3 regions of the Sulfitobacter sp. PR48 genome follow, and region 1 is predicted to be linked to each of the others. Evidence: riboswitches for the same ligand, from Rfam matches in the RefSeq annotation. Region 1 holds a riboswitch; each other region holds the start of a gene.

Evidence for each region. Region 1 has a riboswitch for cobalamin ahead of PVW51_RS07525 (aromatic ring-hydroxylating oxygenase subunit alpha). Riboswitches for the same ligand answer to the same signal wherever they lie in the genome.
Region 2: it holds a riboswitch for cobalamin, as region 1 does, so the genes downstream of both, PVW51_RS24325 (TonB-dependent receptor) here and PVW51_RS07525 (aromatic ring-hydroxylating oxygenase subunit alpha) in region 1, are expected to answer to the same signal.
Region 3: it holds a riboswitch for cobalamin, as region 1 does, so the genes downstream of both, PVW51_RS01840 (CbtB domain-containing protein) here and PVW51_RS07525 (aromatic ring-hydroxylating oxygenase subunit alpha) in region 1, are expected to answer to the same signal.

The regions. Positions count from the first base shown of each region.
Region 1 covers NZ_JARAMM010000004.1:243,339-248,575, forward strand. The annotation lists gene PVW51_RS07520 (hybrid-cluster NAD(P)-dependent oxidoreductase) at 1-964, opposite strand, end outside; gene PVW51_RS07525 (aromatic ring-hydroxylating oxygenase subunit alpha) at 969-2,195, opposite strand; cobalamin riboswitch at 2,318-2,516, opposite strand; cobalamin riboswitch at 2,646-2,837, shown strand; gene nrdH (glutaredoxin-like protein NrdH) at 2,934-3,155, shown strand; gene nrdI (class Ib ribonucleoside-diphosphate reductase assembly flavoprotein NrdI) at 3,166-3,582, shown strand; gene nrdE (class 1b ribonucleoside-diphosphate reductase subunit alpha) at 3,651-5,237, shown strand, end outside.
Region 2 covers NZ_JARAMM010000013.1:53,094-58,330, forward strand. The annotation lists gene PVW51_RS17150 (heme ABC transporter permease) at 1-187, opposite strand, end outside; gene ccmB (heme exporter protein CcmB) at 271-927, opposite strand; gene ccmA (heme ABC exporter ATP-binding protein CcmA) at 924-1,541, opposite strand; gene PVW51_RS17165 (Mth938-like domain-containing protein) at 1,631-1,984, opposite strand; cobalamin riboswitch at 2,150-2,356, shown strand; partial or broken gene PVW51_RS24325 (TonB-dependent receptor) at 2,482-3,077, shown strand; gene PVW51_RS17175 (ABC transporter ATP-binding protein) at 3,257-3,853, shown strand; gene PVW51_RS17180 (DUF6925 family protein) at 3,850-4,683, shown strand; gene secF (protein translocase subunit SecF) at 4,810-5,237, opposite strand, start outside.
Region 3 covers NZ_JARAMM010000001.1:382,122-387,358, forward strand. The annotation lists gene cobN (cobaltochelatase subunit CobN) at 1-448, opposite strand, end outside; gene cobW (cobalamin biosynthesis protein CobW) at 453-1,487, opposite strand; gene PVW51_RS01825 (DUF1636 family protein) at 1,484-1,858, opposite strand; gene PVW51_RS01830 (hypothetical protein) at 1,855-2,367, opposite strand; gene PVW51_RS01835 (CbtA family protein) at 2,375-3,067, opposite strand; gene PVW51_RS01840 (CbtB domain-containing protein) at 3,259-3,417, opposite strand; cobalamin riboswitch at 3,462-3,678, opposite strand; gene PVW51_RS01845 (DMT family transporter) at 3,924-4,829, shown strand; gene pncB (nicotinate phosphoribosyltransferase) at 4,874-5,237, opposite strand, start outside.

The sequences.
Region 1 (5,237 bases):
CCTCCGTCTTGCGGATCTTGCAGGTGCCGCAGATGCCAAAGGTGCAGCCCGACGGGATGTTGAGCCCGCTGGCCTTGGCCGCCGCCAGGACGGTGTCGGTCTGTGCGACCCTGGCAGTGACGCCCGAGGTGGCAAAGGTGATCTCGGCGCTGGTATCCTCGTCCGGCACGATGTCGTCCAGCGCGGGGGCCTCGGCCTCGTTCGGGGTGGGGGCCTGGAAATTCTCCTGGTGGTAGCGATCCATGTCATAGCCAAGACCCTGAAGCGCCTCGCGCACGGTCTGCATGAAGGGCTCGGGCCCACAGCAAAAGACTTCGCGCTCCAGATAATCGGGGGCCATGAGGCCCAGCATCAGCTGGTTGATCTGGCCGCGATAGCCGGTCCAGGGCGCAAACCGGTCGGCCGCCTTGACGATCCAGTGCAGGTCGATGCCCGGCACCCGGCTGGCCATGTGCTCCAGCCGCTGGCGAAAGATGATCTCGGACGGGCGGCGCGCGCAGTTCACAAAGACGATGTCAGGCTCGGTGCCCAGATCGAACATCCAGGTGGTCATCGACATCATCGGCGTGATGCCGGACCCGGCCGAGATGAACAGGTATTTGTCTGACGGGAAATCGGTATGGGTGAACCAGCCCGCCGGTCCCGTCACCTTCAGCCGCATGCCGGGTTCCAGGTGATCCAGCATCCAGCGTGTGCCGATGCTGTCGGCCTGCGCCTTGACGGTGATCGAGATCGACCGCGGCCGCGAGGGCGAGGAGGAAATCGTATAGGTCCGGTGCACGGTGCCACCGGGCACCGGCAGTTCCAGCGTCAGGAACTGACCCGGCTTGAAGTCGAACAGCGCCCCCGAGGGCGCGCGAAAGGTGAATGTGGCGGTATTGGCCAGTTCGGGGATGACCGACACGCATTCCAGCGGTTCATCGTCCTGCCAGAAGATATTGGACGGATGGGCGATATCTTTCATCGTGTTACTCCGCCGCCATCTGGGTCGGGGTCAGCCGCCGCGACATCGTGTTGCAATACCAGTCGACAAAACCGATCACGCCGGTCTCGTGGATGGGCGAATAGGGACCGGGCTCATAGGCGGGTGAATTGATGCCGCGCTGGTTGTCTTCCACCACCCGGCGGTCCTCGTCATTGGTGGCGATCCAGACCTCGGTCAGGCGCTGGAGATCGTAATCCACACCTTCCACGGCATCCTTGTGGACCAGCCATTTGGTCGTGACTTGCGTTGTCGTCGCCGTCAGCGGTGTGACGCGAAAGACGATGGAATGATCCGGCAGGAAATGGTTCCAGGTGGTGGGGTAATGGTATTTCAGCAAAGTGCCGGCGGTGTCGTCCCGGACCCGCCCGAGAAACTTTGTCACCGCCGGTTTCAGGTCCATCGTAAAGCTCTTGGCACCCGGCAGAAGCGGCATCCGCGCAAGGCGGTATTGCATGTCCTCGGCCATGCGGAATTGCGAGGGATAGCCCTGATCTTCCAGCCGGTCGAAATGGGCCTGAAGATGCGGCGGTGTCTCCCCTTCCTCGATGCCGGTGACGGTCGGATCATCGGTAAAGGACCGGCACAGGCCCGGATGGTTGCCCCCGCAATGGTAACATTCGCGGTTGTTTTCCCAGACCAGCTTCCAGTTGCCGTCTTCGATGATGCTTGTCTCATGCGCGACCTTGGCGTCGCTCAGGTCATGCACCGCAAGATAGGGCTGCGCGAGGGCGGCGAAGGCCTCGAAATCGGGCGCTTCATCGGCAAGGCAGATATAGATCAGCCCCTGCAGATCCCGGCAATGGACCGGTTTCAACCCATGCTGTGACGGATCGAAATCAGGCCCCATTTCGCGGGCCCACAACAGCTTTCCGTCCAGACTGTATGTCCATTGGTGATAGGGGCAGACCAGGTTGGGCGACACGCCCTTTGCCTTGTTGCAGATGACCGAACCGCGATGGCGGCAGGAATTGTGAAAGGCGCGGATCACGCCATCGGAACCGCGCACGATGACCACGCCGTAGCTGCCGACCTGATGGGTGACATAGCTGCCCGCTTTGGTCAGTTCGCAGGCAGGGACGGCGAACAGCCAGTCGCGGTAGAAAATCGTTTCCATATCCGCGCGAAAGACGTCGGGATCGGTGTAGAAGGGTTGTTCCAGCGCATGGCCGGCGCGGCGCCGTGCCAGCAGGTCGCTGAGTGGGTGGGTCATCTTTCTGGTCTCCTGCCGCGCCCCGCGGATCGATTTGGGCAGATGACAGCACAAGACACCGATGGGCCGCAGCCTCTGGGAGGTGCCGCGCGCCAATTCAGTGCCAAGACCGCCACCCGCGGTTGAACAACTTCACCAAGGCTGGTTTCCGGACTTGATCGCAGCCCGTGAGGGCCCGAGGCGCAACGCCTTCCCGGGCTCCTCCTGCCCAGTGGCCGTTGATGCGCCGCATTACGATCTTACCGTTGCGGGGGCAGTGCCGGATTTTCGCCGGCTTCCCAATTCTCGGACCGAAGCCCGCACCTTGTCCTGTGATGATAGGCCGGACGCATGTTTTATGAAGATTTATTTGCGACCAAAACACTCTTGGAAAAGACAGCAACGCATTTTCCCGGAAGGGGAAGGTAAAAAGGCCGACATCTATATATTGACAGTTTGCCTCAAGTTCACCCAATATGCAGTTGCTTTGGTGCCGGCGACTCGTCTTGCCGGTGAAAAGGGAAGCTGGTGAAAATCCGGCACTGCCCCCGCAACTGTAAGCAGCGAGTCACGTCCCGTTACCACTGGTGCATGCCGCACCGGGAAGGGGGCCGCGACACCCGAGCTGCGAGTCAGGAGACCTGCCGGAGCACCATAGATGACGACCGCGGCGGAGGGCCGGGGCGCGTGTTCCGGTGCCACTGGCGCCCGATCCCGTGCCCTTCCTTTCGTGCCAACACCATAGTGAGGACAGGGCAAATGACCATTACAGTCTATTCCAAACCGGCCTGCGTGCAATGCACCGCAACCACCCGCGCGCTTGAGATGCGCGGCATTGATTTTCAGCTGATCGACCTGACCGAGGATGCCGCGGCAATGGCACTGGTGCAGGGTCTGGGCTATCGGCAGGCCCCCGTCGTGGTGGCAGGCGATGATCACTGGGCCGGATTCCGCCCCGACAAGATCAGCGCGATGATCTGAGGGCGCGGCAATGGGCGGGCTGGTCTATTTCTCGTCCCGGTCGCAGAACACGCATCGTTTCGTGGGCCGGACCGGTCTGGCGGCGGCGCGTATTCCGCCGGACCCCGAAGCGCCGCTGCCCGCTCCCGACGCGCCCTTTGTGCTGGTCACACCAACCTTTGCGGACGGGCAGGGGCGTGGCGCGGTTCCCAAACCGGTGATCCGCTTTCTCAACATTGCGCGCAACCGTGCGCTGTTGCGCGGGGTCATCGCCTCGGGCAACCGGAACTTCGGCGCGACCTATGCGCTGGCGGGCGATGTGATCGCCAGAAAATGCGCCGTGCCGGTGCTGTATCGCTTTGAACTCGCGGGGACCGACGGTGATGTCGCCCGTGTCCTGGATGGATTGGACAGATTTTGGAAAACGCAACTCTTGACCGCGAACTGACCGACAGCGCCCCGGCCGCAGCGGTGCCTGCCGAATGGCAGGGGCTCGACTACCACGCGCTGAACGCGATGCTGAACCTCTATGACGATCAGGGGCATATCCGTTTCGACGCCGACCGCATGGCGGCGCGGCAGTACTTCCTGCAGCATGTGAACCAGAACACGGTGTTCTTTCATTCGCTGGATGAAAAGCTGGACTATCTGGTCAGCGAAGGCTTTTACGAAGAGGCCGTGCTGAAGCAATATGACCGCGGTTTCCTGCACCGGATCTGGGCGGCAGCCTTTGCCCTGAAGTTCCGTTTTCCGACCTTCCTGGGCGCGTTCAAATACTACACCAGCTACACGCTGAAAACACTGGACGGGAAACGCTATCTCGAACGCTTCGAAGACCGCGTGGTGATGGTCGCCCTGACGCTGGCGCGCGGCAGTGAAGACGACGCGATGCGCCTGATGAACGAGATCATCGCAGGCCGGTTCCAGCCCGCAACGCCGACCTTCCTGAACGCGGGCAAGGCGCAAAGGGGCGAGCTGATTTCCTGTTTCCTGCTGCGTCTGGAAGACAACATGGAAAGCATCGGGCGGGGCATCAATTCGGCCCTGCAATTGTCCAAGCGCGGCGGCGGCGTGGCCCTGCTGCTGACCAACCTGCGCGAACATGGTGCGCCGATCAAAGGGATCGAGAACCAGTCGTCCGGGGTGATCCCGGTGATGAAACTGCTGGAAGACAGCTTTTCCTATGCCAACCAGCTGGGCGCGCGTCAGGGCGCCGGAGCCGTCTATCTGAACGCGCACCACCCCGATATCCTGCGTTTCCTCGATACCAAGCGCGAGAATGCGGATGAAAAGATCCGGATCAAGACCCTGTCGCTGGGCGTGGTCATCCCCGACATCACCTTTACCCTGGCCAAGAAGAACGAGGATATGTACCTGTTCTCGCCGCATGATGTGGAACGGGTCTACAAGGTGCCTTTCTCGGAAATCTCGGTGACCGAGAAATACCACGAGATGGTGGATAACCCCAGGATCCGAAAGAAAAAGATCAACGCGCGGGCGTTCTTCCAGACGCTGGCCGAGATCCAGTTTGAATCGGGCTATCCCTATATCATGTTCGAGGACACGGTGAACCGCGCCAACCCGGTCAAGGGGCGCATCGTCATGTCGAACCTGTGTTCCGAGATTCTCCAGGTCAGCGAGGCCTCCGAATTCAACGACGATCTGAGCTACAAGCATCTGGGCACCGATATCTCCTGCAACCTCGGGTCGCTCAACATCGCCAAGGCAATGGATGGTGGCGATCTGGGGGGCACGGTGCAGGCGGCGATCCGGGCGTTGAACGCGGTGTCGGAACTGTCGGCCATCGACTCGGTGCCTTCCGTGCGCCGGGGCAACGACGAAGGACATGCCATCGGGCTCGGGCAGATGAACCTGCACGGTTTCCTTGCGCGCGAGCATATCCACTACGGCAGCGCCGAGGGTGTGGATTTCACCAACATCTATTTTGCCACGGTGCTGTTCCACTGTCTGCGCGCATCTAACGCATTGGCGCGCGAACGCGGCCGCAGCTTTGCCGGTTTCGAAACGTCGAAATACGCCGATGGCAGTTTTTTCGATACCTATGTCGAACGGGACTGGCTGCCCGAAACCGCGCGCATCAAG
Region 2 (5,237 bases), on a different contig from region 1:
GGGCGGCGGGGACATGCAGGTAGATGATCTTGACCGTTGCGCCCTGGCGGTAATCCTGGGGCGTGCCGAAGAAGCCCCAGATCAGCCCGGTCGCGACACAGGCCAGCGACAGCACCCAGAGCACGGGTTGTACCCGCGCGCTCAGGGTGAGAAATTTCACCGGGTTTGCGTAACTCCAGATCGACATGGGCTACTCCTACTCTGCCGCGCGGCGGTGCTCAATAGACGACGGCGCGACGGATTGACCGGGGGTATGGGGGGCGGCGCCGCTCATCGCAGCCCCATGCGCAGCACGGCGGCAGAGGCGAAGGGCATCAGGGCGATCACCGCGCAGGTGATCCCGGCCAGCATCAGCAGTGGTGTGGTCACCTCCTGCCCGCCTGCGCCGCGCCGGGCGACCTCGGCCCCGAAGATCAGGGTCGGCACGTAAAGCGGCAGTACCAGCAGCGACAGCAGCAGCCCGCCGCGTTTGATCCCCACGGTAAGCGCCGCGCCGAAACAGCCGATGACCGACAGCGCCGGTGTCCCCAGCGCCAGCGAAACGACAAGCCAGAGGTAGCCTGGCGGTGCGAGGTTCAGCAGCACGCCCAGCACCGGGGCGGCCAGCACCAGCGGCAGGCCCGTGGTCAGCCAATGGGCCAGCGCCTTGACGCTCAGCGCCCCCTCCAGCGGCAGCGGGGCAGTGAGCAGCAGGTCAAGCGTGCCATCCTCGAAATCCAGCGCCAGCAGGCGGTCCAGCGACAAAAGGCAGGCCAGCAGCGCGCCCAGCCAGAGCACGCCGGGGGCGATGAGTTGCAAGAGCGCCGCCTGCGGGCCGACGCTGAAGGGCACCAGCACCGTCACGATCAGGAAGAAGGCAAGCCCCAGGCCAAAGCCGCCCCCGGCCCGGAGCGCGAGCGTCAGGTCGCGGATCAGAAGCGCCCTCACAGAAAGGCCTCGTCGCTGGCGCCGGCGCGGGTGGCAGCACTGGCGCGGAAGGGGGTGATGTCCAGCACCTGCGCCTCGATCCCCAGGTCGATATGGGTGGCGATCAGCGCCGCGCCGCCCTGTGCCAGATGCGCGCGCAGGGCAGCGGCAAAGAGCGCCACCGCCCCGGTGTCGAGCGAAACGGTGGGTTCGTCCAGCACCCAGAGCGGCCGCCCGGTGACCAGAAGCCGCGCCAGTCCCAGACGGCGTTTCTGCCCTGCCGACAGGGTGCCTGCCAGCCGGTCCGCCAGCCCGTGCAGGTCAAAGGCATCCAGCGCCGGGGTGATGTCGGAAGTGCCAAAGGTCCGCGCCCAGAAGGCCAGGTTCTCGGTCACGCTCAGCATCGCTTTCAGCCCGTCGGCATGGGCGGCATAGGCGACACGGTCCTGCGCGCCCTCGATGCGGCCCGAAAGCGGCGGTTGCAGGCCCGCGATGCTGCGCAACAGGGTAGTCTTGCCCGCGCCGTTCGGCCCGCGCAGGATCAGCGCCTGGCCCGGCACCAGCGCAAGGCTGAGACCGGTCAGAACCGGCACACCGCCACGGGCAAGGGTCAGATCATCGACACGTAACATCATGCCCCCTGCGTAACCCATTGGCGGAGCGCGCAAAAGCGGTCATTTGCGGCGCGGCACCCCGGCGGGGCGGGCGCAACGGCCCGGGCATGTCAGACGGGGATCAGCGCGAGGGCAATGCGGCGGCCTTCGCTCAGCAAGATGTTGTAGGTGCGGCAGGCGGCGGGGGATGCCATCGCCTCCACCCCCATACCGGCCTCCTCCAGCGGGCCGGTCAGGGATTCCGGCAGATGGCCGATCTCGGCGCCGGTCCCGACAAAGAGCACGTCAACCTGCCCCTTGAGCGCCAGAAGCGCGGCGTCGTCCTGCAGCCCGGCCCATGTCTGAATGCCACCGGGTCCGGCAATCACCGGGCCATGGATCACCTGCCCGCCGATGCGGAAAAAGCCGGGGCCATAGCCTTCGACGGGTTTCGCATCCGTAAAGACGATCTCGTTCAAGCGCATGTCACATCCCTTTGCAAAGCGGCAGGACGATCATAGCCGATGCGGCCCTGACGTTATAGGCCAGCGCGGTAAAAAGACGCCCCCTGGCGGGGTGCTTTGCCGCGGGCCCCGCCGGGCGGCGCAGAGAATTTTCCCATGCAGGCTTTACCGAAACGATTCGGGCCGCTAACCAAAGGGTACTTCGGTCCGGACGGTTCGCCGTCTGGTTAATAGGGAACGTGGTTCGGCCCTCCGGCCAAATCCACGACTGCCCCCGCAACTGTAGGCGGAGAGCGAAGCCGGCGCATACCACTGTCACAGCATATGTGATGGGAAGGTCCGGCCAAGCAACGACCCGCGAGTCAGGAGACCTGCCGAGGTGTTCACCCTGTTCGGGCGCGAGGGGCGTCGGGACTGCGGAGCTTCCGCTTGTGGTGTTTTCACCGTCTGCGGGGGGCATCCCTCAAAAGACAATTCAACGTCTGGCGGCCCGTCGGGGCCGCAACCGAGGGTATCTCATGCCTCTTGCATCCGCTCTGGCTTCCGCAGCCGTCGTTCCATTCTTCACCACTGCTGCACTGGCTCAGGATCATTTCGATCTGGGCGAAATCATTGTCTCGGGCGGGCTGACGCCGATCGAGGCCGAGGCACTGGGCCGCGCGGCGCGCGTTGTCACGGCACAACAGATCGAGGAGCGCGGCATCGCCACGGTGCAGGACGCCCTGCGCGCCTTGCCGGGCGTGTCGGTCAACGGGTACGGCAGCAGTTTTACCAGGTCCGCCTGCGCGGCGGCGAGGCAAACCATACGCTGATCCTGATCGACGGGATCGAAGCCTCGGGCGGCGATGGCGAATATATTCTCAGCGGTCTGGAAACCGCCAATATCGAGCGCATCGAGGTGCTGCGCGGGCCGCAATCGGTCTATTACGGTTCCAACGCCTCGGCGGGGGTTATCAATATCATTACCCGCAAAGGCGGGATCGGTGACACCTATTCGGCCACGCTGGAGCTGGGCAATGGGACAACGGCAACCGCATTTCTTTCGCGCCGGATGCGCCGGGTTATGTGGTGGATGATCCGACCCAGTTCGGCACCCGCGACGAACGGACGCTAGGTCGTGTTGACATTCATTGTCACCCACCCGTTTCAGTCCAAAATTGCTCAGTTCCAGGCAAGAGAGCGCAGGAATAGCCAGCTATTTCAAGCTCTCTTAACGCAGAAATGGGCAATTTTGGCGAAACCCCTGCGGGGCGCGGCGGATTTTGCCTCTGCCATCCCGGATGTTCGCTTCCAATGATCACATTGCTGCGCTCACATCAGGGCGCCAGCGGCAAAATCCGCCTCGCGCGGGTGGGCGACAATGAATGTCAACACGACCTAGGGGTCTACGGCGAATATGCGATGCTGGAGGGGCGGCTGACCCATCGGCTGGCCTATGAGAACACCAGATACGAATCGACCTTCAACGGCGGCGCGCCGAAGCTTACCCGGACCCAAGCGCTGAAATACCGGCTGAGTTTCGGCCTGGACGGGCGCAGCGTGGCAGAGGCCGGCCATCTGCTGAACCTGCTGCTTGAGACCGAGAAGGACAGCAGTTCCTCCAATCCGCATTACGGACGCGAATCGACCTCCCTCGCGCTGGAATACCGCGGCAGCTTTGCCGATCTGGCGGCGGAGGGGCGCGCGGTGATCGTGTCACTGCATGACCTGGGGTTGGCGGCGCGGCACTGCACCCGCCTGATCGTCGTCGACAAGGGCGGCATTGCCGCGGACGGCCCACCGCAGGCGGTGCTGACCCCAGCGCTTGTCCGTGACACCTTTGGCGTCAGCGCTTTTCTGGAAGAAACGGCATCGGGGCTTGTCTTTCAGCCGCTGGACATACTGGAATGAGCGGCGTCACCCTTGTGCGGCCCTGGCTGAGCCTTGAGCTTGAGCGCGAGATGCAGGTGCTCAGCTGGGCCATCAACCAGCCCGGTTTCGTGACGGCGCGACGCATCGTCTGGCGCGAGGTGCGCAATGCGGACCTGCCGAAAGAACGCGATGTCGCAGCCTGGCTGGCGCAGGAGCTTGAGGCGCAGAAGATGCAGGATGCCGTGGCCTTCCTGACCTCGCGCGATGTCTCCCGTTTCACCGACCAGAGCGCAAAGGCGGGCCGGTCGCTGATGGATCCGGACAATCCGGCCATGGCTGCCATCCTCAGGGCGCATCCGCACCGCGTTGCCCTGACCCGGCTGGGCCGGGTCGAGGTGTTTCAGATGATCGGCGGGCCGGATACCGGCGGCACCTCCCCCGAGGGGCCACATACGCATGTCTTGCCAAAACTTCTGCGCGCGGGGCGCACCCATTCCGCCAATGCGCCGATCCCCGAAGGCTGGGTGCCCTGTGCGGGCTATCACCCCGAGAGCCCGGTTTCCGGACGGCTGGGAGAGGACAAGGCGTTCAACCGCGCCGCCTTTTACAGGTTTCAGGAAATGTTGCAGGCATGGGGTTCGCAGGAATACCTTTCCGCGAAATCACTCTGCTGGGCAGCGCTTGAACGGGAGCGGGAGCCGGGCAGCATCACCGAGCCTGCGACCCGGATCGGGCGCGCCGGGCTGCGCAACGGGTTGCGGCAATGGCGGTGTCTGCAGGGCGATTGCGCGCTGCTGGATCGCTGGAGCGCTGCATTTGATGCCAGCACCCTGCCCGCGGAAACCGATGATGAAAATCCGGGGCACTGAAAAGCTAGCCGTACTGGCGGTATCACACTTCGCTGAAACCCGCAGGCCCGTTTCTGATGGTGCAGCGCAAAAGCTGATCCGCGCCGCACCTGGGACCGAACCTGCGGTCGATCCGGCGCGGGTGTCTCAGGCGTCAATATTGGCGTATTGGTTGCCTGCATTCGCATCCGGTTTGGACCAGTCGCGCTTGACGCCGAGATAGAGCAGGATCGCCGAGGCCACGAAGATCGAGGAATAGGTGCCCACGATCACGCCCCAGATCATCGCAAAGACGAAACCCCGGATCACATCACCGCCAAGTGCAAAGAGCGCGATCAGCGCCAGCAGGGTGGTGAAGGAGGTCATCAATGTCCGGCTCATGGTTTCATTGATGGACAGGTTCAGGATCTCTTTCAGGGGGCGTTTCTTGTACTTGCGCAGGTTCTCCCGCACCCGGTCAAAGACAACGACGGTATCGTTCAGCGAATAGCCCACGATGGTCAGAAGTGCTGCGATGATCGCCAGATCGAACCGGATTTCAAGCTCGGAGAAGATGCCGATTGTCAGCACCACGT
Region 3 (5,237 bases), on a different contig from region 1:
CACCCCCCGCGTCGCAGAGATGCGACAACCGCCGCAGGGTCGACACCGGCAGCGTCGAATAGCTGTCCAGCGCCGGGTCCTCGCGTCCGTCTGCGGGCAGCACCGCCAGCGCGATGTCGTTGCGCCGGGCGAAATCCTGCACCTGCATGATGCCATAGGGCCAGTAGTTCTCGCCCCCGATCAGCCGGATCAGGATGCCCCTGGCCCCGGTCAGCGTCTGTTCGACATAATTGTCCACCGACGCCGGGTGCCGCAGCGCCACAAGGTTGCACAGCCGCAGCGTGGGCAGCTTGCCTTCCGGCCCGCCACCCCGGTGCCAGCCCGCCGCGAAGGCGCCGAGATCACTGTCGGAGAACGAAAGCACCACCAGATCCGCAGGCGTCTGGCCCGGATCAAACGGGGTTTCGCTGTCCTCCAGCCCGTGGCTTTCGCGAAAGACGACGTGCATGGTGTCAGGCCCCCAGAACACCCCGGATGGCAGCGGTGTCGATGTGGTCGTGCTCCGCGATCACCACCAGGTGGCCCTGCCGCGCATCCGCGCCCCAGGGGCGGTCGAACTGCTGCCGCACCCGTGCGCCCACCGCCTGCACCAGCAGGCGCATCGGTTTGCCCGCCACCGCGACATAGCCCTTGACCCGCAGGATGTGCTGTTCGGTTGCCAGCCTTTCGATGGCCGCGACCAGCGCGTTCACATCCTCGACCTCGGGCATGGGCACCACAATGGTCTCGAAATCATCATGTTCGTGGTCATCCGCCCCGTCATGATGCGACGGGCGGGCCGCCAGATCGTCTTCGGCAGCAGCATTCAGACCCAACACCACCTTGGGGTCGATCACCCCTTCGGTCATCGGCAGGATGCGGATCGGGCGGGGGCTTTCCGCCTCGATGATCCGGCGCGCCGTGGCGAGCCCTTCCTCACCGGCCAGATCGGCCTTGGACATCAGGATGATATCCGCACAGGCAATCTGATCCTCGAATACCTCGGACAGCGGGGTCTCGTGATCCAGACTGTCATCGGCCAGCCTCTGCGCATCCACCGCCGCCTCGTCAGGGGCGAAACGACCCGCCGCCACAGCTTCGGCATCGGCCAGGGCGATCACCCCGTCCACCGTGATCTTCGAACGGATCGCCGGCCAGTCGAAAGCCTTGAGCAGCGGCTTCGGCAGCGCCAGACCGGAGGTTTCGATCAGGATGTGATCGGGTCGCGTGGGCAGCGCCATCAGCGCCTCGATGGTGGGGATGAAATCATCGGCCACCGTGCAGCAGATGCAGCCATTGGCCAGTTCCACGATGTTCTCTGCCGGGCAATCGGGGATTGCACAGGATTTCAGGATGTCGCCATCCACCCCCACGGTCCCGAATTCGTTCACCAGAACAGCCAGCCGCCGCCCGCCCGAATTGGACATCAGATGGCGGATCAGCGTGGTTTTGCCAGCGCCCAGAAACCCGGTGATCACGGTCACGGGAATTTTGCTCAGGTCATTCATTCGGCAGCCTCCAAAGGCAGGGTAAAGGGGGGAACACGCGCAAGGCTCTGCTTGCGGAAAATTACGGGGCGCTCACGCCAGGGCACCAGCCCGTCGGCACTTGCGGCATAGGCGGCGGCACCGGCCAGGATATCGGGGGCATCCGCCGGGGTCAGGCGGCCATATACATAGGTCCATTTGCCCGGCTCCGACAGCGCCACCGCCGCCCCTTGCGAACAGGCGGACAGACAGGCCACCCCGACGATCTCGACCGCGTCAGGTGCCCCCGCTTCGGTCAATGCGCTGTGCAGCAGCGCGCCGGGCCGGGGGGCATCCTCTTCCAGCACCTCACCCGCGCGGCAGGTGGTGCAGACATAAAGCGTTGCGGTCATTCCACCTCCACCACGGCCCGGGCCGTTACCGGCGTGCCCTCCACCTCCAGCGGATGATGATCGTTGCTGTTCAGCGTCACCTCGATCTCCACCTGGCCTTTGGGCAGGCCATCCAGATGCATCCAGGGGCCATAGATCCGGGCCAGCTTGACGCCGTTCGCATAGACATGCGCATGGCCCTGCCCCGGTTGATGGGGCAGGCTGGCGTTCTGCGGCGAAAACTCGAAATTCTCGACCATGACATGCAGGTTATGGCCCGCCATCGGGTCCGGGCTGACCATGATCTGAACCTCGGGCGCGGCATCCGCCGCGACCGCAATCGGCGTCTCGTGCATCTTGGCATGATCCATCCCGTCGGCAGTCATGCCCCCGTGATCCATCCCGCCATGCTGGGCCGCATCCCCATGATCATGCCCGTCAAAGGTGATCCCGTTGCCCGCCGCAAAGGCAAAGCCGAGACCGCCTCCGAAGACAAGGCCGATGACGAAAAGCGCAAGCGTTCTGCCCATCACACCCTCACGCCGCCTGGGCGGCATGCTCCCCTTCGCGCTGCCAGAAATAGCCCGCAAAGCAGCCGAGCAACACCCAGGCCGCCAGACCGACGCCGAGCGCACGCGCCGCGAACAGCGCGCCGATCTCGGTCGGGACAGGACCGGTAAAGGTCTCGGGCTCCGGCGCGCCGATCAGATGCGGTGCGGCCAGCAACAGCGCCGCCGCACTCCAGGCCGCCCAGTTCTGGCCAAAGGCCAGCAGCCAGAGCGCCACACAGGCCGCAATCGCCGTCGCAAACCACCAGACCTGCCGCAGGGCCACATCGGCCGCAGCCACACCGGGCACTTCCGGGGCAAGGGTAAATCCGGGGGCCAGATGAAAGGCGACGAAACCGGCAACACCCCACAGGATACCCCAGCGCCCGTCGATCCGCGCACCGCGGTCCTCGCCAAAGCTCATGGCCGCAACCAAGATCAGCGCATAACCGGTATAGGTCAGCATGGTGAAAATCACGCTCAACCCGTCGCGCATCAGGTCGAAACCGGGCAAGGCGGGATGGGCGCTGACCGCCTCTGCGCCGAAATGCACCAGCTCCCCGCTTTCATAAAGCTCCGCATGCAGCAGCACAGGCTGCACAAATACCAGTTGCAGCAGGCCGATGATCGCACCCGCCAAGGCCCCTGCAAAAAGGGCGGAAACCAAAAACCGTGAAGTCATAACGAGATCCTCTTGCTTTCATGGCAACGCGCCGGCACCGACACCAATCAACACAAACACGCCGCCGAAAATCGGCAGCGCCTCAAGCTGATAAAGGTCTATGACCGGAACGCGCTGCGTTGTTCACCAGGGGAACCGGGTCACCGCCTGCTTTGACGCGGCTCAGACCTGATCCCGATGGCCCATAGGGGTCAGTGGCAGGGGAAACCTGTGGCATGGCGCACATCATGCGCGGCATCATGCAACGCGGCGGCCTGAACGTGCCCGGTCAGCGTGATCAGGGCAAGGCCCAGAACGGCGGCAAAGATCGCGGGAACAAAGCGGCTGGCGGTCTGCGACTTGGCAGTCATTGTAGTCATGGTCTTCTCCTTGCCGTCACACCCGACGACCTGTTTCAAGTTTCTCACGCCTGGCAGGTCTCCTGGCTCACGGGTCGATGCCTTTGCCCGCCTTCCCCGACCGAATGGTCAAGTGGCACGTTGGGCACAGACTCTCCGCTTACAGTCGCGGGGGCGGCTTCCGTTTCAGGCTGTGCGGCCCTTACGGAATTCCCTGTTCGGTTCCACACCCAAAGGGGCGCTTGCGGGAACACCAAGCAAGCCCAATGTTGCACTTCGGCCCAGCCAAGGCAAGGCTCATTCACGACAACTCATGCGCCGAATGCGCTTGCCCGCAGCAACGCCTTGCGCTGTCTGGAAATGCCGGCCCCGGTGCGCAATCCCCGGTACTCCGGCCCCGGATCGGGTGGTGGCCTGCCCGCGCCCGACCATGACGTTTCAATTTCCTCTGGCCCTGCTCTGCCCTGCGGCCCATAACTGGCGGACAACCCTCCCCCTCTGACAGGAGCCTTCGCCGCGTGAGCCGAACCACCCTCGCGATTCTCTATTCGCTGTTTGCGATCCTGTTGTTCGATGGCATGGGGCTGATCATCAAACACCTCTCCGGCAGCTACGGCGCCGCCGAACTTTCGGCCTACCGCAACCTGGTGGGGCTGATCCCGGCACTTCTGGTCCTCTGGACCTCCCGGGACTGGCACGCCAAAGGGCGCAGCCTGCACATGCGTCAATGGAAACTGGCCCTGCTGCGCGGGCTGATCCTGACCTTCGCGCAATATTTCTTTTACCTGTCGCTGGGCATCCTGACCTTTGCCACCGCCTCCACCATCTCCTATTCCAACGCAGTCTTTGTCACCGCACTTGCCGTGCCCCTGCTGGGCGAAAAGGTCGGGCTGGTGCGCTGGGCCGCGGTGCTGGTCGGCTTTGCCGGGGTGGTGATGATCGTGGGACCGGGCCGGGACAGCTTTTCACTGGCGGCCCTGCTGCCGCTGGGCGCGGCGCTCTGTTATGCGCTGACCGCCGTCACCGCCCGGATGATGGACGACGGCCCGCCAACAGCCCTGATCAACCTGTATTCCACCGGCGTCGCGACCCTGGGTGCGCTGGTGCTGACGCTGGCCACGGGCGGTTTCACGCCAATGCAGGACGGCACGGACCTGCTGTGGATTGTGGCGATGGGCGGGCTCGGCGGATTTGCCGTGCTGGTGCTGGTGACGGCCTACCGCATGACTGAACAGAGCAACCTCGCCCCGTTCGGCTATTTCGGCATCCCGCTGGCCTTTGTCCTGGGCTGGCTGTTTTACGGCGAAGCGCCCTGGTCCGAGCTGTTCCCCGGCGCGCTGCTGCTGGCAGGTGGCGGATTGCTGATCATCTGGCGGGAACGGCAGATGAACGCGGCAGGGCGCGAGGTGACCACGCCAAAGTAGACACCCGTGCTCTGCCGCCATCGGCCGGTGCCGTTGCGCGCGTTCTAGACCACAACCTCCTGGCGGTCCTGCGCGCCAACCCCGAACACCCGCTTGTAGCGCTCGATCTCTTCGGCCGGGCCCATCGCCTTGTTGGGATTGTCCGACAGCTTCACCGTCGGCCTGCCATTGGCCGCCACGGCCTTGCACACCAGCGAGAAAGGGGCCAGCGCATCATCTTTCACCAGGCCCCTGAAATCATTGGTCAGCAATGTGCCCCAACCGAAGGAGACATTCACCTTCCCGGCGAATTTTCCGTGCAGTTCCCGTATCTTGTCCACATCCAGACCATCGCTGAAGATCACCCGCTTCTGGGTCGGATCCTCGCCCCGCGACTTCCACCAGTCGATGGCAATCTGCGCGGCCTTG